Regions from separate parts of the Neorhizobium sp. CSC1952 genome, predicted to be linked through region 3. Evidence: predicted binding sites of a transcription regulator. Region 3 holds the regulator's gene; each other region holds the start of a gene.

Region 1 (5,225 bases), 2.1 Mb from region 3:
CCTGCGCCGAAGTTCAAACCCGATTTATCGCGCTATCGACAATTTGATCGGCCCCGCGGATGTCGGGGCCGCAGCCGTATCAGCCCTGACGAGCCTTGAAGCGCGGATTCTGCTTGTTGATGATGTAGATGCGGCCCTTGCGGCGAACCAGGCGGTTATCGCGGTGACGGGCCTTCAGCGCCTTGAGCGAGTTCTTGATCTTCATTGTTCTGGTCCAGCAGTCTGTGGGCTCTGAGAGCCGCTTGTCCTATCAATCAAAAGCGCGCCGCCTGTTTCTTGGAGGGGCGCGCTCTCAAGTTGGCCGTGCAGATAACCCGAGCCAATCTGCATGTCAACCTTGTGACGATGTTTTCGGGCCTTTCAATTCCGTCACATGGCCCATTTTCCGGCCGGGGCGGGATTCCGTCTTGCCGTAGAGATGGACGAGCACGTCCTTCTTCGCGAGCCACGCCGGAACCTGCAGAATGTCGTCGCCGATGAGGTTGGTCATCACGCAGTCGGAATGGCGGTAAGAGCTGCCGAGGACCAGGCCTGCGACGGCGCGGATATGCTGCTCGAACTGCGAGACGACGCAGGCGGCCTCCGTCCAGTGGCCGGAATTGTGGACCCGCGGAGCGATCTCGTTGGCGATCAGCTTGCCGTCGGCCATCACGAAGAACTCCATGCCGATGACGCCGACATAGCCGAGCGCTGCGAGCAGTTTCCCGGCCGATTCGCGCGCCGTCTTAGCCGTCGCATCGGAAATGCGGGCGGGAAGGGTGGAGGTGTGCAGGATGCCGTTCCGGTGGACGTTCTCGGCCGGATCGTAGCAGAGGACCGTGCCGTCCGCGGATCTTGCGGCGATGATGGAGACCTCGCGCTCGAAGGGGACGAAGCTTTCGAGAATCAGCGGCACGCCGCCGAGCGCGTCGTAAGCGCCGGCCGGGCTCTCGCCGGGCGAGCGGAAGACGCGCTGCCCCTTGCCGTCGTAACCCATCCGGCGGGTCTTCAGCACGCCTTTGCCGCCGAAATCGACGAGCGCCTTTTCGAGGTCGGCCTGGCTGTCGACGGCATGGAATCTGGCGGTCTCGATGCCGCAGCCGTTGAGGAAGCGCTTTTCTGTCAGGCGGTCCTGCGCGACGTCGAGGGCTTTCGCCGGCGGATGGACCGGAACGGAGCGCTGCAGCGCCTCGGCGGCCGAGACCGGCACGTTCTCGAACTCGTAGGTCACCACGTCCGCGCGGCCGGCGAGTTCGGCGAGCGCCGCCGGATCGTCATAGGCCGCGACGATCTGTCCGTTCGCGACCTGGGCGGCCGGACAGTCCGCCTGCGGCTCCAGGATGATCGTACGGAAGTTCAGCCGGGCTGCGGCAATGGCCAGCATGCGGCCGAGCTGCCCGCCGCCGATGATGCCGATCGTGCGGACCGTCATGGGGCCTCGTCCATCGGGTAATCGGCGACGGCGGCGGTCTGGCGGGCGCGCCATTCGTCCAGCCGGTCGGCGATCTCGTCGTCGTTGAGCGCCAGCACGGCCGCGGCGAGCAGCGCTGCGTTGATGGCGCCGGCCTTGCCGATCGCAAGCGTGCCGACCGGGATGCCGGCCGGCATCTGGACGATCGACAGCAGGCTGTCCTGGCCGGACAGCGCCTTCGACTGCACCGGCACGCCGAAGACCGGCAGCGGGGTCACGGCGGCGGTCATGCCGGGAAGGTGCGCGGCACCGCCGGCGCCGGCGATGATGACCTGGAAGCCTTCGGCGCGGGCGCCCCTGGCGAATTCCATCATCCGCTCCGGCGTGCGGTGCGCCGAAATGATGCGCGCCTCGTAGTCGATCTCGAGCGCATCCAGCGTATCGGCGGCATTCTTCATGGTCTCCCAGTCGGACTGGCTGCCCATGATGATCGCGACGGCGGGTCTTTCGGCCATATCGGTAACCCTCATGCAATGATGTCGGGGATGATCTGATCCTCGAGCTGGCTCATCTTGTCCTTGATCGCCAGCTTCTTCTTCTTCATGCGCTGAACCCTCAGCGCATCGCAGCCGACCTGGATCATGGCGTTGATGGCGGCGTCGTAATCTTCGTGCTCCTGACGGAGCTTTGCGAGCGCCAGCCGGATATCCGCCTGTTCCTGATCAGCCATCTTAGTCCCCATTCTCGCGCCCGGCCATATCAGCGGCGGCCGGCAATGTCCGCAAGCCTCTACCACCAAACCGCGTTAACGGCTAGTTAGACAAAGTCACGAATTTGCCCCGTTCTAACCATGATTTCTCCTTCGACAAACGCGGCCGATCGTGTCACACTTCCGTCGCAAACCTGAAGCCTCGGCCAAGGGTAAAAGCCGGGGCAGGTGACCAAGGAAGGAACATGCCACATGACCGTCCAGGCTCATATCGCATCGCTTGAAAGGAAGCACGGCGCTCTGGAGGAGGAGCTCCAGGCAATTCTCGCGTCCCCCTCCGCCGACGACCGTGAAATCGCCGAACTCAAGCGCCGCAAGTTGCGCATCAAAGATGAGATGCAACGGCTAAAAGCCTCTACGCGTCACTAATTCCCAAAACAGGAGAATGCGCCGCACGCCTCGGTAACGATCAGTAAGGGGCATTTCAGGAAGCGGCAAAACAATCCAGAAACATTGAAAATTAGGTTCTGGTCGTGGTCCGTTGATCCCACATGTGACTTGCAAACCTCAACGTCACGACCAGAACTGATCCAGCCACAGGTTGAGCCTGTCGAAGCCTTTGGCATTGACGGAATAGATGCGCCGCGTGCCTTCTGCCGTCACCGTCACGAGATTGCTGTCGAGCAGCGCTTTCAGATGCTGCGACACCGCGGGCCGGCTGATCGGCAGGCCCTGGGCGAGCTCGTTGACGGTTTTCGGCGCGCGCCGCAATTCTTCCAGCAGATAGCGCCGGTTCGGATCAGCGATGGCTGCGAAGGGGTCAACGGTCGTCATGCACCGAACTTACGGTAAACGCATGGTAACGGCAAGATTTATTGTGCGTTGCAGCAAAGTCCCCCGCCTTATTTTTACGTTGCTTTTTTAGCGATCGCGCGAGTGCCGGATCCGGTCAGAAGGGCAGGCCGTCCCAGAGCAGCTTCAGGCCGGCGAGGAAGGCCAGCCCATAGGTCATGGGATAGAACACTTCCGATTTCAGATGCTTGACGATCGCGGCGCCCAGCATGGTGGCGGCCAGCGCCACCGGCAGGAGCGTCATGGAGATCGTCAGGTTCTCGCGGTCCAGCGCGCCGAGAAAGAAATAGGGGATGACCTTCACGGCATTGACGATCGCGAAGAAGCGGATGCTGGCGCCCGTATAGGATTTCGGGTCGAGCCGCATCGGCAGGACGTAGATCTGGAAGGGCGGGCCGCCCGCATGGGCGACGAAGCTCGCATATCCCGAAAGCGCGCCCCAGAAGGTGGCGGCCACGGGACGGTGGGGCAGGGGCGCCGCGAATCTATCCGAACGGGGGCCGTAGACCTGCCAGAAATAACGGACCGTGAAGAGAATGGTCGCGGTGGCGATGACGAGGCGGAGCGCATCGTCGGAAACGTAAGCCGACGTCGCCCAGCCGAGCGCAATGCCGATGATGCCGCCCGGCAGGATCATCAGAAGCGTCTTGCAGTCGTTGTGGTTGCGCCAGGACCAGAGCGCGACGATATCCATGACGATCAGGATCGGCAGGAAGATCGCGGCCGCCTTGACGGGATCGACCGCCATGGACATGAGCGGCACGCCGAGAAGCCCGATCGCGCCGCCGATGCCGCCCTTCGAAAGGCCGACGAGGAGGACGGCCGGAATGGCGGCTGCGAAAAAGGCGAGGCTGAGCGTATCGGGCATGAAGAGTTCGATGAGGCGGGGCGGTTGATCCTTCGGTCGGTCCGGTCTATCGAATTTGCGGACAGAAGACGAGTGCGGATTTCATGAACATCCGCCTGACAGGACAAGATTATGACCGGACTGGAAGACCGTTGCCGCCTCGTACTGATCGTGCCGGAGGGCGATGATGCCGCAGAGATTGCAAGGCAGCTCGAAGAGGCGCTTTCGGGCGGCGACGTGGCGTCGGTCGTTCTTCCCCAATACGGTCTCGACGACCAGGCGTTCCAGAAGCGGGCCGAAACGCTGGTGCCGATCGTCCAGGCGGCGGGTGCCGCGGCCCTGATCGCCGGCGACAGCCGCGTCGCGGGCCGGGTGAAGGCCGACGGGCTGCATCTCGCGGGCACGCTGACGGAGCTGGAAGAGGCGATCGGGAAATTCGTGCCGAAGCTGATCGTCGGCGCCGGCGGTGCGGCGGACAGGCACCAGGCGCTGGAGATCGGCGAACTCAGGCCCGACTATATCTTCTTCGGCAAGCTCGACGGCGACATCAAGCCGGAGGCGCATCCGAAGAACCTCGCGCTTGGCGAATGGTGGGCTTCCATGGTGGAAATCCCCTGCATCGTCATGGGCGGCAGCGATCCGGTCTCGGCGCTCGCCGTTGCCGAGACCGGCGCGGAATTCGCGGCGCTCCGGGCGGCGGTCTTTTCGAACCCGAAAGGTGCGGCCGCCGTTGTCGCGGAGGTCAACGCGATCCTGGACGAAAAAGCGCCACGGTTTGAGGCTTGATGGCTCCCCATGGGTTCGAACCGATTTCATCGCGTGATTCTGAAGGGGCTGCTGGCGGCATTTCTCGCCTCGGCGGCGCTGCCGTCCTTCGCGCTCGCGCAGGCGAACACGAGAGCCGTCACGCGGCCGCTGGAGCCGGATACCCAGCCGATGAAGAAGGATCGGGTCGAGACGCAGCCGGCGGAAGGAAATGCGCAAGGGGCGGCGGAGGAGCAGACCCAGCCGGACGGGATCGTACCCTCAGGCGGCGTCGAGCTCTACCAGCGCATGGGAGCGGCGCTGCCGCCCGCGCCGCCGGAAAAACCCTATAACGGTCCGATCGACGAGGCTTACGGGGCCTATCAGCGCGGGTTCTATGTGACCGCGCTCGACAAGGCGCTGACTCGCGCCGGCGCGGGCGATGCGGCGGCGCAGACGCTCGTCGCCGAGATGATGACCAAGGGGCTCGGGATCAAGCGCGACGCGAAGACCGCCGCTTTCTGGTACAGGCAGGCGGCGGAAGGCGGCGATCCGGCCGCCATGTTCCAGTATGCGCTGCTCCTGATGAGCGGCCGCGACGTTCCCCGCGACAAGAAACTGGCCGACGAGTTCATGCGCAAGGCGGCCGAGGCCGGCAATTCCTCGGCGCAGTTCAACTGGGC
Region 2 (5,225 bases), 1.2 Mb from region 3:
CGCCGCCGCAAGCAGCCAGGGCACGATCTGGCGGAAGGACGGATTGTCGAGCGAGAGCAGCAGGAACGCGCCGCCGAAAGCGCCGGCGACCGAAACGACCGCCAGCAGGAGGGCGCTTCGCCAGCGGTGGGAAATCTCGTCCCAATAGGCAATGGTCGACGTGACATAGCCCGGGAACTGCACGATCGATGAGGTCGCGTTGGCGGAGATCGGCGGAATGCCGGCAAGCGTCATGGCTCCGAATGTCAGGAACGTGCCGCCGCCGGCGATCGCGTTCACCGCGCCCGACAGAAAGCCCGCGGCGGCGAGCAGCGCCATCATCGTGATTGTCATCGTGTTTCCTCATCCCTCGTGCGTGACATATCTGCTTCGGGATGGGGCGGCAACAGGCGGCGTTTCGTCACAAAATCGCAATCGACGGGATGACAAGCGGGTTTGTTTCGTGTATTGGCGCACGCGGAAATGGGAAACCCTCCCGTCGACCAGCAACAAAGAATGGCGAATCCGCTCTGCCGCCAAGGCAAATCCCGAGGCTTTGACCAAAGGTATATCGAGCGCTCTGGCTGTTTCAGAAGAACCGAAGGTTTGAGAGATGAACATCATTCAGCAGCTTGAGGCCGAACAGGTCGCCAAGATCGAAGCCAAGCGCACGCTTCCCGAATTCTCCCCGGGCGACACCGTCCGCGTCAACGTCCGCGTGACGGAAGGCAGCCGTACCCGCGTGCAGGCCTATGAAGGCGTCTGCATCGCCCGTTCCGGCGGCGGCCTCAACGAGAACTTCACCGTTCGCAAGATCTCCTACGGCGAAGGCGTCGAGCGCGTATTCCCGGTCTATTCTCCGCTCGTCGAGAGCGTCGACGTCGTCCGCCGCGGTAAGGTCCGCCGCGCCAAGCTCTACTACCTGCGCGATCGCCGCGGCAAGTCGGCCCGTATCGTCGAGAACACCGGCACCCGCGCCCGCAAGCTGAACGAAGCCGAGCGCCAGGCCGTTGCCGACGAGAAGGCACGCATCGAAGCCGAGAAGGTCGCAGCCGCTCAGGCTCTCGCCGCCGAAAAGGCAGCAGCGGAAGCCGCAGAAGCAAAGGCCGCGGCGGAAGCTGCCGAGGCAGCCAAGGCTGCGGAAGCATCTGCCGAATAAGCCTCGGACGATCTTTTTCGAAAGAAGGCGGCTCTCGGGTCGCCTTTTTTGTTTTCACGGAACCGTTGCAGAATGACGCTCCTTGCCATCCGCTTTTGAAATGTGAGATTTTCGGGCCGATCGATCCTTGAGGGAGTTTCCGATGCTTGCCCGCCGCGCCTTTCTCGCCTGCCTTGCCGCGCTCGTTCTTGCCCCGGCGGTCGGCGCCGCCGACGGGCTGCCGGACCTCAAGGGACGTGCCGTCGTGGTGGTGACGGAAAACGCCTATCCGCCGCTGCAATTCGTCGATCCGAAATCCGGCAGCGCGATCGGCTGGGAATATGACGCGATGAACGAGATCGCCAGGCGGCTGAACTTCAAGGCCGAGTACCGGAACACGAGCTGGGACGCGATGATCCAGGCGGTCTCCGACGGCCAGTACGACATCGGCATGACCGGCATCACCATCAAGGACGACCGCAAGGAAAAGGTGGACTTCTCCGACCCTTACATGCGCTCGCAGCAGCTCATGCTGGTGCGCGGCGACGAGACGCGTTTCACCGATGCCGAAAGCTTTGCCGCCCTGAAAAACGGCCTGATCGGCGCGCAGCCCGGAACGAGCCCGTTCTACACGGCGGTCTACGGGGTCCTCGACGGCAACGAGCAGAACCCGCGCATCAGGCTCTTCGAGACCTTCGGAGCGACGGTGCAGGCGCTGAAGGCGGGCGACGTCGATCTCGTTCTGACCGACAGCACCGCCGGCGAAGGCTATGTGAAGGCTTCCGGCGGTTCGCTGAAAATCATCGGCGAGCCGCTCGGCGCGGAGGATTTCGGCTTCATCTTCAAGAAGGGGTCGGACCTCGTCCAGCCGGTCAATGCGGCGATCGCGGCGCTGAAGGCCGACGGCACGCTCGATGCGCTGAACAAGAAGTGGTTCCTCGATTACACGATGGGCCAGTAAGGCATGGCGCCTCCGCGCCGGAAAACCGAAGAGCCGGGAGATTTTCCCTGGTGGCTGGCCGCCTTCGGTGTGCTCTGCCTCGGGCTCGCGGCCGTCATCGCGTTCAACGATCTCTACGCACAGGTCTTCGGCGTCGTCGCCAAGGGCATCGGCATCACCATCGGCGTGACGCTCGCAGCCTTTTCGCTGGCGACGCTGCTGGGCCTTGCGATCGCGCTCGCCGGATTGTCGGGCAGCATCGTTCTCAGACAGGTTGCCCGCTTCTATGTCGAACTCGTCCGCGGCATTCCGATCCTCGTCCTGCTTTTCTATATCGCCTTCGTCGGCGCGCCGGGTTTGGTGGCACTCTGGAACTGGGCGCTGGGCCCGCTGATCGAGCGCGGCTGGATGGAGGCCCTGCTCGTACGCGATGTCTCGCTACTCTGGCGCGCGGTGATCGCGCTGATGATCGGTTACGCCGCCTTCATCGCCGAGATTTTTCGCGCAGGGTTCCAGTCGGTCGACGAAGGGCAGATCGAGGCGGCCAAAGCGCTCGGCTTCACGCGCTTCCAGCGCTTCCGGCTGATCGTCTTCCCGCAGGCGATGCGGATGATCTTCCCGCCGCTTTCCAACGACTTCGTCGCGATGGTGAAGGACAGTTCGCTCGTCTCGGTGCTCGGGGTCGCCGACATAACCCAGATGGCCAAGGTCTATGCCGCCGGCTCCTTCCGCTTCTTCGAGACCTATTCGATCGTCACCTATATCTACCTGCTGCTGACGATCGGCCTGTCGCTGGCATTGCGCGGCATCGAGCGCCGGATGCGCAGGCGGATCGAGCGATGACCGGAACGGCGTCGGAAGCGCCGCCGTCTCCATCAGGTTCAATAGACGTCCGGCACGTACATGTCCGGCCGCACCGGATGGCGTATGTAGTCGTCGTGGCGGACGCGCTCGGGCAGCACGATCTGTTCCTTCGGAACGGTCTCATACGGCACCTGCGAAAGAAGGTGGGCGATCATGTTGAGCCGCGCCTTCTTCTTGTCGACGGCCTGCACGACCCACCAGGGCGCTTCCGGAATATGGGTGCGCTCCAGCATCTCTTCCTTGGCCTTGGTATATTCCTCCCAGTGAACGCGGCTTTCGAGGTCCATGGGCGACAGCTTCCACTGCTTCAGCGGATCGTGGATGCGCATCTTGAAGCGGAATTCCTGCTCCTCGTCGGTGATCGAGAACCAGTATTTGACGAGGATGATGCCGGAGCGCACCAGCATGCGCTCGAATTCCGGCACGGAGCGGAAGAATTCTTCGAGCTCGTCCTTGGTGCAGAAGCCCATGACGCGCTCGACGCCGGCGCGGTTGTACCAGGAGCGGTCGAACAGCACCATTTCGCCGGCCGTCGGCAGATGCGGCGTATAACGCTGGAAATACCACTGGTTCCGCTCCCGCTCGGTCGGCGCCGGAAGCGCCACGACGCGGCAGACGCGCGGATTGAGGCGCTGGGTGACGCGCTTGATGGCGCCGCCCTTGCCGGCCGAGTCGCGGCCCTCGAAGAGCACGACCATCTTCAGCTTCTTGTACTGGACCCAGTCCTGCAGGCGGACGAGCTCGTGCTGGAGACGGAAGAGCTCGCGGAAATAGATCCGGCGGTCGAGCGTCGGTTCGGCGGGCTCCGACATGCCTTCCGCCACCAGCTCGTCCAGCCGGTCCTCCTCCATCTGCATTTCCAGCTCTTCATCGAAGCTGTCGGCGATCTCGTCCTTGATGCGGCTGAGCTGGTCTTCCATGGGTTCGGACATCTTGAGCATCCCTCCGTTCTGAAGACGAGATCAAGCACGTTTCCGCGAAAACTTTATGACAGCGATGCGACAGGTCTCCGCCGATGCAAACCGATTGCCGATTTTGCGGAAAACTGTTATGGCGAGGCCATGGGATCGAAATTCGGATGCCTCGCGAACCAGTTCATCGTGCTGCAGGACCACAAGCGCCTGCCGGCACGCTTCTTCGCGCGCGTATCCGGGGCGCTTTGCGACCGACTTAGCTGATCTTCTCAGCTTCAGGCAGCCGGCAGCTGCCGCACAGACATCCCTCGTTCCATTCAGCTTTACGGATAGCAGCCATGAGCGCACAGCGCATTGCCCCTCGGACCCTTTACGACAAGATTTGGGACGACCACGTCGTCTCCGAAGACGAAAACGGCACCTGTCTCCTCTATATCGACCGTCACCTCGTGCACGAAGTGACGTCGCCGCAGGCTTTCGAAGGCCTGCGCATGGCCGGCCGCAAGGTCCGCGCGCCGGAAAAGACGCTGGCCGTCGTCGACCATAACGTACCCACGACCGCCGACCGCCACGAAGGCATCAAGAACGAGGAAAGCCGCATCCAGGTCGAGGCGCTCGCCCAGAACGCCAGGGATTTCGGCGTCGAATATTATTCCGAGAAGGACGTTCGCCAGGGCATCGTCCATATCGTCGGCCCCGAACAGGGTTTCACGCTGCCCGGCATGACGATCGTCTGCGGCGACAGCCACACCTCCACCCACGGCGCTTTCGGCGCCTTGGCGCACGGCATCGGCACGTCCGAAGTGGAGCACGTCCTCGCCACCCAGACGCTGGTGCAGAAGAAAGCGAAGAACATGCTGGTGCGCGTCGACGGCCAGCTCCCGCCGGGCGTCACCGCCAAGGACATCATCCTCGCCATCATCGGCGAGATCGGCACCGCCGGCGGCACCGGCCATGTCATCGAATTCGCCGGCGAAGCGATCCGCTCGCTCTCCATGGAAGGCCGCATGACCGTCTGCAACATGACGATCGAAGGCGGCGCCCGCGCCGGCCTGATCGCGCCGGACGAGACGACGTTCGCCTATATCAAGGACAAGCCGCGCGCGCCGAAGGGCAAGGCCTGGGACATGGCGCTCGACTACTGGAAGACGCTGCACACGGAAGAAGGCGCGCATTTCGACAAGGTCGTGGTGCTCGACGCCGCCAACCTGCCGCCGATCGTCTCCTGGGGCTCCTCGCCGGAAGATGTGGTTTCCGTTCAGGGCACCGTTCCGAATCCGGACGACATCCAGGACGAGACGAAGCGCGCTTCCAAGTGGCGCGCGCTGGAATATATGGGCCTCAAGCCCGGCACCAAGATGACCGATATCGCGGTCGACCGCGTCTTCAT
Region 3 (5,225 bases):
CCCGAGACCAACCGCAAGGTTTCCGACCGCCAGGTGGGCTGGATGAACCAGCTTGCCGAAAGCGGCGCGCTGGCGAAGCACTTCAATACCGGCATTTTCGTCAATGGCGCGTCGAGCCGTCCGGAGGCCGCCGGCGTCGGTGTCGCCCTCATCGGTTCGTTCTACATGATGCTGATCGTGCTGGTCCTGTCGCTGCCGATCGGCGTCGCCGCCTCGATCTATCTCGAGGAATTCGCCCCGAAGAACAGGTTCACCGACCTGATCGAGGTGAACATCAACAACCTCGCTGCCGTCCCCTCGATCGTCTACGGTCTTCTCGGGCTTGCCGTCTTCGTCAACTTCGCCGGCCTGCCGCGCTCCGCTTCCCTGGTGGGTGGCCTGGTTCTGACCCTGATGACGCTGCCGACGATCATCATCGCCACGCGCGCGGCGCTGAAGGCGGTGCCGCCATCGATCCGCGCGGCCGCCCTCGGCCTCGGCGCCTCCAAGATGCAGACGATCTTCCATCACGTCCTGCCGCTTGCCATGCCGGGCATCCTGACCGGGACCATCATCGGTCTCGCCCACGCGCTCGGCGAAACCGCACCGCTGCTTTTGATCGGCATGGTCGCCTTCGTGGCCAACTATCCGACCACGCCGCTCGATCCCTCGACGGCGCTGCCGGTGCAGATCTACATGTGGGCGAACGAAGCCGAGCGCGCGTTCGTCGAGCGTACCTCGGGAGCGATCATCATCCTGCTCCTGTTCCTCATCGTAATGAACGTTGGCGCAATTCTCTTGCGGCGGCGCTTTGAGCGTCGCTGGTAGAAGGAGTAGATACGATGAACATGATGTCGGAAGCAGCAGTTGAAAAGGCGCTGGACCAGAAGATGAGTGATGTTTCGCATAAGATGATCGGCAAGGACGTGTCCGTGTATTACGGCGAGAAGCGAGCGCTTTTCGACGTGAACCTCAACGTCCGCGAAAACACCGTGACGGCTCTTATCGGTCCCTCTGGCTGCGGCAAGTCCACCTTCCTGCGCTGCCTCAACCGCATGAACGACACGATCGAGAATTGCCGCGTCACCGGCAAGATCACCCTCGATACGGACGATATCTACGATCCGCAGATCGATGTCGTCGAACTGCGCGCCCGCGTCGGCATGGTCTTCCAGAAGCCGAACCCGTTCCCGAAGTCGATCTACGAGAACATCGCCTACGGCCCGCGCATCCACGGGCTGGCCAGGAACAAAGCCGACATGGACCAGATCGTCGAGGCGAGCCTCCAGCGCGCCGGCCTGTGGACGGAAGTCAAGGACCGCCTGCATGAATCCGGCACCGGCCTTTCGGGCGGCCAGCAGCAGCGCCTCTGCATCGCCCGCGCGGTCGCCGTATCGCCGGAAGTCATCCTCATGGACGAACCCTGCTCGGCGCTCGACCCGATCGCGACCGCCAAGGTCGAGGAGCTCATCCACGAGCTGCGCGCCAACTACACGATCGTCATCGTGACGCACTCGATGCAGCAGGCCGCCCGTGTGTCCCAGCGCACCGCCATGTTCCACCTCGGCCAGCTGGTCGAGGAGAACGACACGGACAAGATGTTCACCAACCCGGACGACCAGCGCACCCAGGATTACATCATGGGCCGTTTCGGCTGATCGGCCGGCTGTGCCGCCTGACATCAATTTCGAGGATTAGAAGATGGCATCGACCCATATCCTGTCGGCCTACGACGACGAACTGAAATATCTGAGCCGCCGCATTTCCGAAATGGGCGGTCTTGCCGAGCAGATGTGCTCGGACGCCGTACGCGCGCTTGTGAATTCCGACTCGGCGCTTGCCCAGAAGGTCATCTCCGACGACGTGATCCTGGATCACGCCGAGCGCGAGATCCAGGACAAGGCGATCGTCACGATCGCCAAGCGCCAGCCGATGGCGTCCGACCTGCGCGAGATCGTCGGCACCTTGCGCATCGCCGGCGATCTGGAACGCGTCGGCGATCTCGGCAAGAACACCGCCAAGCGGGTCATCGCGGTTCAGGGCACCGGCGTGCCGCGCAAGCTTGCCCGCGGCATCGAGCACCTTTCCGATCTCGCGCTCGTGCAGCTCAAGGAAGTGCTCGACGTCTATGCGAGCCGGTCCGCCGAGAAGGCGGAAGCGATCCGCATCCGCGACGAGGAAATCGACGCGATGTACACGTCCCTGTTCCGCGAGCTCCTCACCTACATGATGGAGGATCCGCGCAATATCACCACCTGCACGCATCTGCTGTTCTGCGCCAAGAACATCGAGCGGATCGGCGACCACGCCACCAACATCGCCGAGACGATCTACTACATGACGACGGGTGCCCAGCCGGAAGGCGAGCGTCCGAAGGACGATACGTCGAACACGCTCGGCGCCGTTACCGAGTAAAAACGGCACCGAATGACGGAATGCTGACGGAGCAGGGTGAGAATGCTGCCAAAAATCGCTGTCGTGGAGGATGAGGAAGCGCTGAGCGTGCTTCTTCGCTACAATCTCGAAGCCGAAGGTTATGACGTCGAGACGATCCTGCGGGGGGACGAGGCCGAGATAAGGCTTCAGGAGCGCACGCCGGATCTTCTGATCCTCGACTGGATGCTGCCCGGCGTTTCCGGCATCGAACTCTGCCGGCGCCTGCGCATGCGCCCGGAAACCGAGCGCCTGCCGATCATCATGCTGACGGCCCGCGGCGAGGAGAGCGAGCGTGTCCGCGGCCTGGCCACGGGTGCGGACGACTATGTGGTCAAGCCCTTCTCGACGCCGGAGCTTATGGCCCGCGTCAAGGCGATGCTGCGGCGGGCGCGCCCGGAAGTGCTCTCCAGCGTTCTGCGCTGCGGCGACATCGAGCTCGACCGCGAGACCCACCGCGTGCATCGCAAGAGCCGTGAGGTCCGCCTCGGCCCGACGGAATTCCGCCTGCTGGAGTTCCTGATGGCATCGCCCGGCCGCGTCTTCTCCCGTTCGCAGCTCCTGGACGGCGTCTGGGGCCACGACATCTACGTGGACGAGCGCACAGTCGACGTGCATGTGGGGCGCCTGCGCAAGGCGTTGAATTTCTCCAACATGCAGGATGTCATCCGCACCGTCCGCGGTGCGGGTTATTCGATGGAATCCTGATCGCTGGAAGAGGCGCGCGTCATCGCGCCTCAGCCTCCTGCCATTCCGGCAGCGGAAACAGCCGGTCGTAGGCCCAGTTGAAGGCGAAGGCATAGAAGACGTAGAAGACGGCAAAAGCCACGTCCATGACCAGCGCTTCCCACAGGCTGATATCGAGATACCAGGCGACGAAGGGCAGAAGCACGATCAGCAGGCCTACCTCGAAAAGGATGGCATGGCCGACGCGGATTGCCGGCGTTTTCTGCGTGCCGCCGGTCAGCCGCCGCATCAGATGGTCGAAACCGAGATTGTAGAGATAGTTCCAGCCGGTCGCGATCGTCGCACCGCCGATTGCGATGACGCCGATGTCGGAGAGCGGTTTGCCGAAGGCAAGCGCCCCGAGCGGCGTGACGATGAGAAGCGCGATGACTTCGAAGCTGATGGCGTGGCGGATACGGTCGCGGGTCGAGCGCATGATATTCCCCGGTGGGTTCGTTCCGGGTCGTCCCGGAGTTTTGGCCCGATATTGGGGGAGGTCGTCCTCGCATCCTTGAGATAGGTGCTTTCGCACTGCTCGGCAAGCCGCGGCAGGGCATAGCTGCCATGCACACGAAAAAAGCGGGCCTCGAAGCCCGCTTCAGCTTGATGACAAATCTTGCGTCTCGCTCGGCGTCATCCTCGGCCTTGTGCCGAGGATCTGTAAACATCGATGGTTTGCAGATGCTCGGGACAGGCCTGAGCAAGACGATCAGAGATTTTCGAACCTTTGTCGGCAGTCTGAAGCGATCTCGAAGCCCGCTTTCAATTCATTCTCGTGCCGCGTTCGTGTCAGGCCCGGGCACTCGCCCTGCGGCGGTCGTGAACCGGCTGATAGGCAAGCCGCGTGTGATAGCCGCAATAGGGCGAATTGTCCGGGGAGTCGCAGCCGCAGAAGTGGAAATCTTCCTTGAGCGGATCGCCGACCGGCCACTTGCAGGTGCGCTCGGTGAGTTCCGTCAGGGCGAGGCGACGGGAGATCGGCACCACCACATTGGCGGCCGGACGATATTCCATCTCCTCGAAAGCCTCGACTTCGATCTCTTCCTTGAGAAGAGTTGCGCCGACCGCGCGGGCGACGGTCCGGGTGGCGACGCGCGACGCATAGTTCGGAGCCCGGGGCGCCGATGTGGTCCGCTTGGCGGCCGAACGGCCCGTGGCCACCGTGCCGCCGGCTTTCGCCCGGCCCGGCAGGCTGAGGCGGTGCACCTTGCCGATCACGGCATTGCGGCTCACGCCTCCGAGCTGTGCGGCGATCTGGCTGGCGCTCAAGCCTTCCGACCACAATCTCTTCAGTTTTTCGACGCGCTCGTCTGTCCAGTTCATGCCCGTTCTCCGCCTTTGGACGTTGCAGGCATGCAGAATCCTTCCACCTTTGCTGCAGACATCATTCCGCAACACCCACTACATCTATGCTTGAGGTGACTAGTTCCGCCGCATGCAGTCTAGTAATTGACGATTAACCTAGTGTGAGGCTGACTCCGTGGCAAGAGTCGGGAGAATCTGCAGGAATCGATTTCTTGGTTTTCCCCAACTTGCTGTTGGAGAGAGTCATTTTTGTCACATATGCAGGCGCCTGCCTGTTTCTTTAGCAAAGCCGGCTAAGGTGCCGGGCTTTGTTGACATTCGGGCCCTAAACCCCGATAGTGCCCCCGCCGCCCCATTGGGCGGCATTTTTGATTTTTCCGGCCGTTTTGGCCGGTCTTTCGGACTGCCTAGAGGAGTGATGTCGCCATGGCTGAAGCCGCGCTTTTCGACACCTTTGCCCGGGCCCCGTTGCGCTTCGAACGCGGCGAGGGCGTATGGCTCGTGACGGAAAGCGGCGAGCGATATCTCGATTTCGGATCGGGCGTCGCGGTCAACTCGCTCGGCCATGCCCATCCCCATCTCGTCGAGGCGCTGAAGGCTCAGGCCGAGAAGGTCTGGCACACCTCCAATCTCTATGAAGTGCCGGGCCAGGAGACCCTGTCGCGTCGCCTCGCCGAGAAATCCTTCGCGGACAAGGTGTTCTTCACGAATTCCGGTGCGGAGGCGCTGGAATGCGCCATCAAGACGGCCCGCCGGTACCAGTATGTGAAGGGCCATCCGGA
Region 4 (5,225 bases), 1.6 Mb from region 3:
GGTTCGCTTCCGCCTGCTGGAGCTGATCGCGGATTTCCTGGCAGATCTCGCTGTCCGCATCGCCAAGGGCGATGATGCTCCCGGTGCCGCAGCCGGCGCTGCGCATCTCGATGCGCAACTGCCGGATGACGCTGTTCTGGCGGCTGAGCTGCTGCGCGTAACGCCGCATTTCGGCGGTGTTGCCGATCACCTGGCGGGTGTTGTTGAGCTGCCGGTAAAGCGCCGCGCAGGCCGCGATGTCCCGCGCAGAGGCCGCTGCGGGAACGAGCAGGAGCGGGGCGATCAAGAGGCCGCGAAGGCGCATGGGCATTGTGTCCGGCATTCTCTCCAATCGGCGGGAGACCCGATCATGGAGCACGCCGGTTGACAATATCATAAGGCGTGCCTTGCGACCCGTCGAAACTCAGCGGGAGAGCCCGCCCGCCTTGCCCCGGAACGTCGAATCTACGGCTGCACGTCGAGATTGGGCTGCGATGCCTCCGCGACCGCAAGCGCCGCCATGTTGACGACACCGCGCGACGTGACCGACGGCGAAAGGATATGCGCCGGCATTGCCGCGCCGAGCAGGATCGGTCCCACATGCAGCGCGTCGGTCATGTTGCGCACGATCCCGAGCGAGATATTGGCGGCATCGAGGTTCGGGAAGACAAGGAGATTGGCCTCGCCGGTGAGCGAGCTGTTCGGCATGGCGCGCTTGCGCAATACTTCCGAAAGAGCCGAGCCGCCCTGCATTTCGCCGTCGACCTCCAGGTCCGGCGCCCGTTCGCGCACCAGCTTGAGCGCAGAGCGCATCTTCTGGGCGCTTTCCGAATCCCGCGAGCCGAAATTCGAATGGCAGATCAGCGCCGCTTTCGGGACGATGCCGAACCGGCGGATTTCCTCCGCCGCGAGAACGGTGATCTCGGCGATCTCCTGCGCGCTCGGATTGTAGTTGACGAACGTGTCGGTGAAGAAGATCGTGCCGCGCTGCGAGATGATCAGGCTGAGGGTGGAGAAGGCGCAGACGCCCGCGCGCCTGCCGATGATCTGCTCCACGTCGCTCAGATGCTTGTCGTAGCGGCCCTCGACGCCGCAGATCAGCGCATCCGCTTCGCCGCGCTTGACCGAGAGCGCACCGATGACCGTGTTGTTGGTGCGCACGATGGTGCGCGCCGCTTCCGGGTTGACGCCTTCGCGGCCGACCAGCGCGAAATAGTCGTCCACATAGTCGCGGTAACGCGGGTCGTCTTCCGGATTGACCACGGCGAAATCGACATTCGGACGGATGCGGATGCCGAAGCGTTTCAGGCGCGCCTCGATGACCGAGGGACGGCCGATCAGGATCGGGGTGGCGGTCTTCTCTTCGAGCAGAACCTGGGCTGCGCGCAGCACCCGTTCGTCTTCGCCTTCCGCAAAGATGACGCGGTTCTTCTCGGCGCTCTTGGCGGCGTTGAAGATCGGCTTCATGACGAAGCCGGAACGCCAGACGAAGCGGCTCAGCTGATCGAGATAGGCGTCGAAATCGTGGATCGGCCGGGAAGCGACGCCGGTCTCGGCGGCAGCCTTGGCGACGGCCGGGGCGATGCGCAGGATGAGACGGGGGTCGAACGGCGAGGGGATGAGATAGTCCGGTCCGAAGACCGGTGTGTCGCCCGAATAGGCGCGCGCGGCGACGTCCGAGACTTCTTCGCGGGCGAGCGCCGCGATCGCCTTCACGGCCGCCATCTTCATGTCCTCGTTGATCGTCCGGGCGCCGCAATCGAGCGCGCCGCGGAAGATGTAAGGGAAGCACAGCACGTTGTTGACCTGGTTAGGGAAATCCGAGCGGCCGGTGCAGATCATCGCATCGGGTCGGGCGGCGCGGGCAAGCTCGGGCATGATTTCGGGCGTCGGGTTGGCGAGCGCCATGATCAGCGGCTTTTCCGCCATCTGGGCGAGCAGCTCGGGCTTCAGGACGCCGGCGGCGGACAGACCGAGGAAGACGTCGGCGCCGCCGATGCTGTCGGCAAGCACGCGCTTGTCGCTCTTCTGGGCGTAGATGGCCTTCCATTCGTCCATGAGTTCGGTGCGGCCCTCATAGACGAGACCCTCGATGTCGTGGACCCAGATATTCTCCTGTCTGGCGCCGAGCGAGACGAGGAGATGCAGGCAGGCGAGCGCCGCCGCACCTGCACCCGACGTGACGATCTTCACGTCGGCGATGTTCTTGCCGGCAAGCTCCAGCCCGTTCAGGATCGCCGCGGCGACGATGATCGCGGTGCCGTGCTGGTCGTCGTGGAAGACCGGGATGTTCATTTTCTCGCGCAGCCGGCGTTCGACCTCGAAACATTCCGGCGCCTTGATGTCTTCCAGGTTGATGCCGCCGAAGGTCGGTTCGAGCGCCGAGACGGTCGAGACCATCGTATCGATGCCGTTGGCGTCGATCTCGATGTCGAAGACGTCGATGCCGGCAAATTTCTTGAAGAGGACGGCCTTGCCTTCCATGACGGGCTTGGAGGCCAGCGGACCGATATTGCCGAGACCGAGGACGGCGGTGCCGTTGGAGATGACGGCGACGAGATTGGCCCGCCCGGTGAAATCGGCAGCCGTATCCGGATTGTCGCGGATCGCCAGACAGGGGGCCGCGACGCCCGGCGAATAGGCGAGCGCCAGGTCGCGCTGGTTGCCGAGCGGCTTGGTGGCCTGGATTTCGAGCTTGCCCGGGCGCGGATAGCGATGGAAGAACAGCGCCTGTTCGTCGAGATCGCCGCTCACCGGCACGGCGGACGATTTCGGTTTTTCCTGGGCGTTCATGGTCCCTCCTGGCACTTCTTTTCTGTCTTGCTGGGTCGAAAGGCGAGCGTCCCTCATTACATCAATCGACCGGATGCGACAGCAGCTAATTTGCGGTCGTGGCGGAAATTGGGGCATGGCGAATGGTCGCGGCGGCGGCTTTTGCCGGAGCCTGTCATCATCCTGAAACACGAGTCTGGTTTTGGAAACCGCAGAAGCGGCAGCGAAAGGACGACTTCGTGACCGGTCAAGTGGAAACAAGGCATTTCAGGACGCTCTTCATTTCGGACGTGCATCTGGGCTCCAAAGCCGCCCGAACCGACTTCCTTCTGGACTTCCTGCGCTATCACGAAGCCGAAACCATGTTCCTGGTCGGCGATATCGTCGACGGCTGGCGCCTGAAGCGCAACTGGTACTGGCCGCAGGGCTGCAACGACGTCGTCCAGAAGCTCCTGCGCAAGGCGCGCAAGGGAACCCGGATCGTTTATATTCCCGGCAATCACGACGAATTCCTGCGTTCCTTCCCGGGCACGCATTTCGGTGGCATCGAAGTGGCCGAACGCGCCATTTACGAAATGGCCGATGGCAAGAAATACCTGATCCTGCACGGCGACGAGTTCGACGTGGTGGTGCGCAACGCCCGTCTGCTCGCCTATCTCGGGGATTGGGCCTACGATGCCGCGATCGTCATCAATGTCGGCCTTGCCGCCATCCGCCGGCGTCTCGGCATGCCCTATTGGTCCTTCTCCGCCTGGGCGAAGCTGCAGGTCAAGCATGCGGTCAACTTCATCGGCGAGTTCCAGCGCGTCGTGGCCGAAGAGGCTCGCCGCAACGACGTCGACGGCGTGATCTGCGGCCATATCCACCACGCCGTGATGGAGGACATGGACGGCATCCACTACGTCAACACGGGCGACTGGGTGGAAAGCTGCACGGCGATCGCGGAGCACCATGACGGGACGCTCGAGATGATCTCCTGGCAGCGGATAAACGCCACCGCGGAGATCAAGGCACTGCCGAAGCCGCAGAACGTCGAGGATATGCAGGCCGCCTGACAAGCGGCTGTGCAGGTTCGGCGATCACCCTGCTCGAAGGCTATTTCTTGCCATAGGCAGGGCCCGGCTCCTGTGTTAGGTAAGCTGAAAGTTCCAGCAGCCTACCCGTGAAATCGTGATTCCTCCACATGCGGCGCCTTCCGCGCCCCGGTTCTTTCAATTGCGCTGCGCGCTCGCTTATGGCGCGCCGTTGGGGGTGAACGGCGTCATCCTGCCTTATCTGCCGATCTGGCTGGAGGGGCTTGCCCTGACCGAAGTCGAGATCGGCATCGTCCTGGCGATGCAGCTTCTTCTCCGGCTTCTGGCGGCGCCGGTCTCCGGTTATGTCGCCGACCGCCTGCCTGAGCGGACGATGGTGCTCGCCTGGTCCGGTGGCCTGACGCTGCTGACGGCGCTGGTGATGTTCTTCACCCACGGTTTCTGGCCGGCGCTGCTGATCGTCAGCATCCAGGCGGCGGTTTTCGCGCCCTATGCCCCGATCGTCGAATCAATTGCCGTGACGGGCGTCCGGCGCTGGGGCTTCCAGTACGGTTCCATGCGCGTCTGGGGTTCCATCGCCTTCATGGGGTTCGCTCTGCTGGCGGGCGAGTTGCGAGGTATCTGGGGCATCAATACCATTCCCGGAATGATGGCGGCCGGTTTCCTTCTGACGATCGCCGCCGCCTTCGTTACGCCGCGGCTGGGGCGGGCGCCGGTGGGACCGTCGGCCGACAAGGCGATCAGCCCGAGCTCCCTCAAGCGGTTCGACCTGCATGTGCTGATGATCGGCGCTTCGCTGGCCCAGGCGGCGCACGGCATGTTCTACACCTTCGGCACGATCCATTGGCAGCAGGTCGGCTTTTCGAGCGGCTCGATCGGCGTATTGTGGAGTGCGGCGATCGTCGCGGAAGTCACCGTCTTCTTCGCGGCCGGCTGGCTGGCGCGAAAGGTGCCAGCCTGGACGCTGATGCGCATCGGCTGCGCGGTTGCGATGGTCCGCTGGACGCTGTTTCCGATGCCGCTCGGCTTCTGGGGTTATCTGGTGCTGCAGTTCACCCACGCCTTCACCTTCGCCTTCGTGCATATCGGACTGCAGCACCGGCTGGTCGAGTCGGTGAACGAGGAGCAGGAATCCTCCATGCAGGGCGCTTACGTCTTCTATAACGGCGTGTTCCTGGCGCTTTCGACCGTGCTCTCCGGTTTCCTTTACCGACAGTTCGGGCCGGAAAGCTATGTCGTCATGTCCGGCCTGTCCCTGCTGGCGCTGGCGATCATCGCGCTTGCGGCCAGGCTTCAGCCCCAGAGGCCGGGCGCCGGCGGATGGACGAGCGAACCTTCGTAATGAAGGCCGCCCGGCCGGTCGCGGGCAAGCAGAAGCGGCCCGTCGAGATCCGCATAATCCGCGTCCTGCGCAAGCAGCACGGCCGGCGCCATGGCAAG

Evidence for each region. Region 3 encodes PhoB, which activates phosphate uptake and scavenging genes when phosphate is short. Its sites were predicted from a motif close to TGTCATNNANCTGTCAT; they were not measured.
Region 1: QTA58_RS15400 (DUF465 domain-containing protein) is a predicted target of PhoB. The motif match lies at 2,273-2,289, and genes of this name have one in related genera.
Region 2: ppk2 (polyphosphate kinase 2) is a predicted target of PhoB. The motif match lies at 3,898-3,914, and genes of this name have one in related genera.
Region 4: QTA58_RS21300 (UDP-2,3-diacylglucosamine diphosphatase) is a predicted target of PhoB. The motif match lies at 2,925-2,941, and genes of this name have one in related genera.

Annotation. Positions count from the first base shown of each region.
Region 1 covers NZ_CP128416.1:3,173,680-3,178,904, forward strand. Annotated here, with positions in the region: gene ykgO (type B 50S ribosomal protein L36) at 80-205, opposite strand; gene QTA58_RS15385 (5-(carboxyamino)imidazole ribonucleotide synthase) at 332-1,411, opposite strand; gene purE (5-(carboxyamino)imidazole ribonucleotide mutase) at 1,408-1,905, opposite strand; gene QTA58_RS15395 (DUF465 domain-containing protein) at 1,917-2,120, opposite strand; gene QTA58_RS15400 (DUF465 domain-containing protein) at 2,352-2,528, shown strand; gene QTA58_RS15405 (metalloregulator ArsR/SmtB family transcription factor) at 2,673-2,933, opposite strand; gene QTA58_RS15410 (sulfite exporter TauE/SafE family protein) at 3,049-3,819, opposite strand; gene QTA58_RS15415 (thiamine phosphate synthase) at 3,931-4,584, shown strand; gene QTA58_RS15420 (tetratricopeptide repeat protein) at 4,594-5,225, shown strand, end outside.
Region 2 covers NZ_CP128416.1:2,221,135-2,226,359, reverse strand. Annotated here, with positions in the region: gene QTA58_RS10930 (sulfite exporter TauE/SafE family protein) at 1-333, opposite strand, end outside; gene rplS (50S ribosomal protein L19) at 593-1,138, shown strand; gene QTA58_RS10920 (basic amino acid ABC transporter substrate-binding protein) at 1,281-2,078, shown strand; gene QTA58_RS10915 (amino acid ABC transporter permease) at 2,082-2,900, shown strand; gene ppk2 (polyphosphate kinase 2) at 2,939-3,853, opposite strand; gene leuC (3-isopropylmalate dehydratase large subunit) at 4,174-5,225, shown strand, end outside.
Region 3 covers NZ_CP128416.1:1,066,147-1,071,371, reverse strand. Annotated here, with positions in the region: gene pstA (phosphate ABC transporter permease PstA) at 1-807, shown strand, start outside; gene pstB (phosphate ABC transporter ATP-binding protein PstB) at 822-1,637, shown strand; gene phoU (phosphate signaling complex protein PhoU) at 1,681-2,394, shown strand; gene phoB (phosphate regulon transcriptional regulator PhoB) at 2,437-3,120, shown strand; gene QTA58_RS05535 (PACE efflux transporter) at 3,140-3,574, opposite strand; gene QTA58_RS05530 (GcrA family cell cycle regulator) at 3,928-4,461, opposite strand; gene QTA58_RS05525 (aspartate aminotransferase family protein) at 4,870-5,225, shown strand, end outside.
Region 4 covers NZ_CP128416.1:4,406,810-4,412,034, reverse strand. Annotated here, with positions in the region: gene QTA58_RS21310 (hypothetical protein) at 1-310, opposite strand, end outside; gene QTA58_RS21305 (NADP-dependent malic enzyme) at 445-2,772, opposite strand; gene QTA58_RS21300 (UDP-2,3-diacylglucosamine diphosphatase) at 2,991-3,806, shown strand; gene QTA58_RS21295 (MFS transporter) at 3,967-5,127, shown strand; gene dgcA (N-acetyl-D-Glu racemase DgcA) at 5,079-5,225, opposite strand, start outside.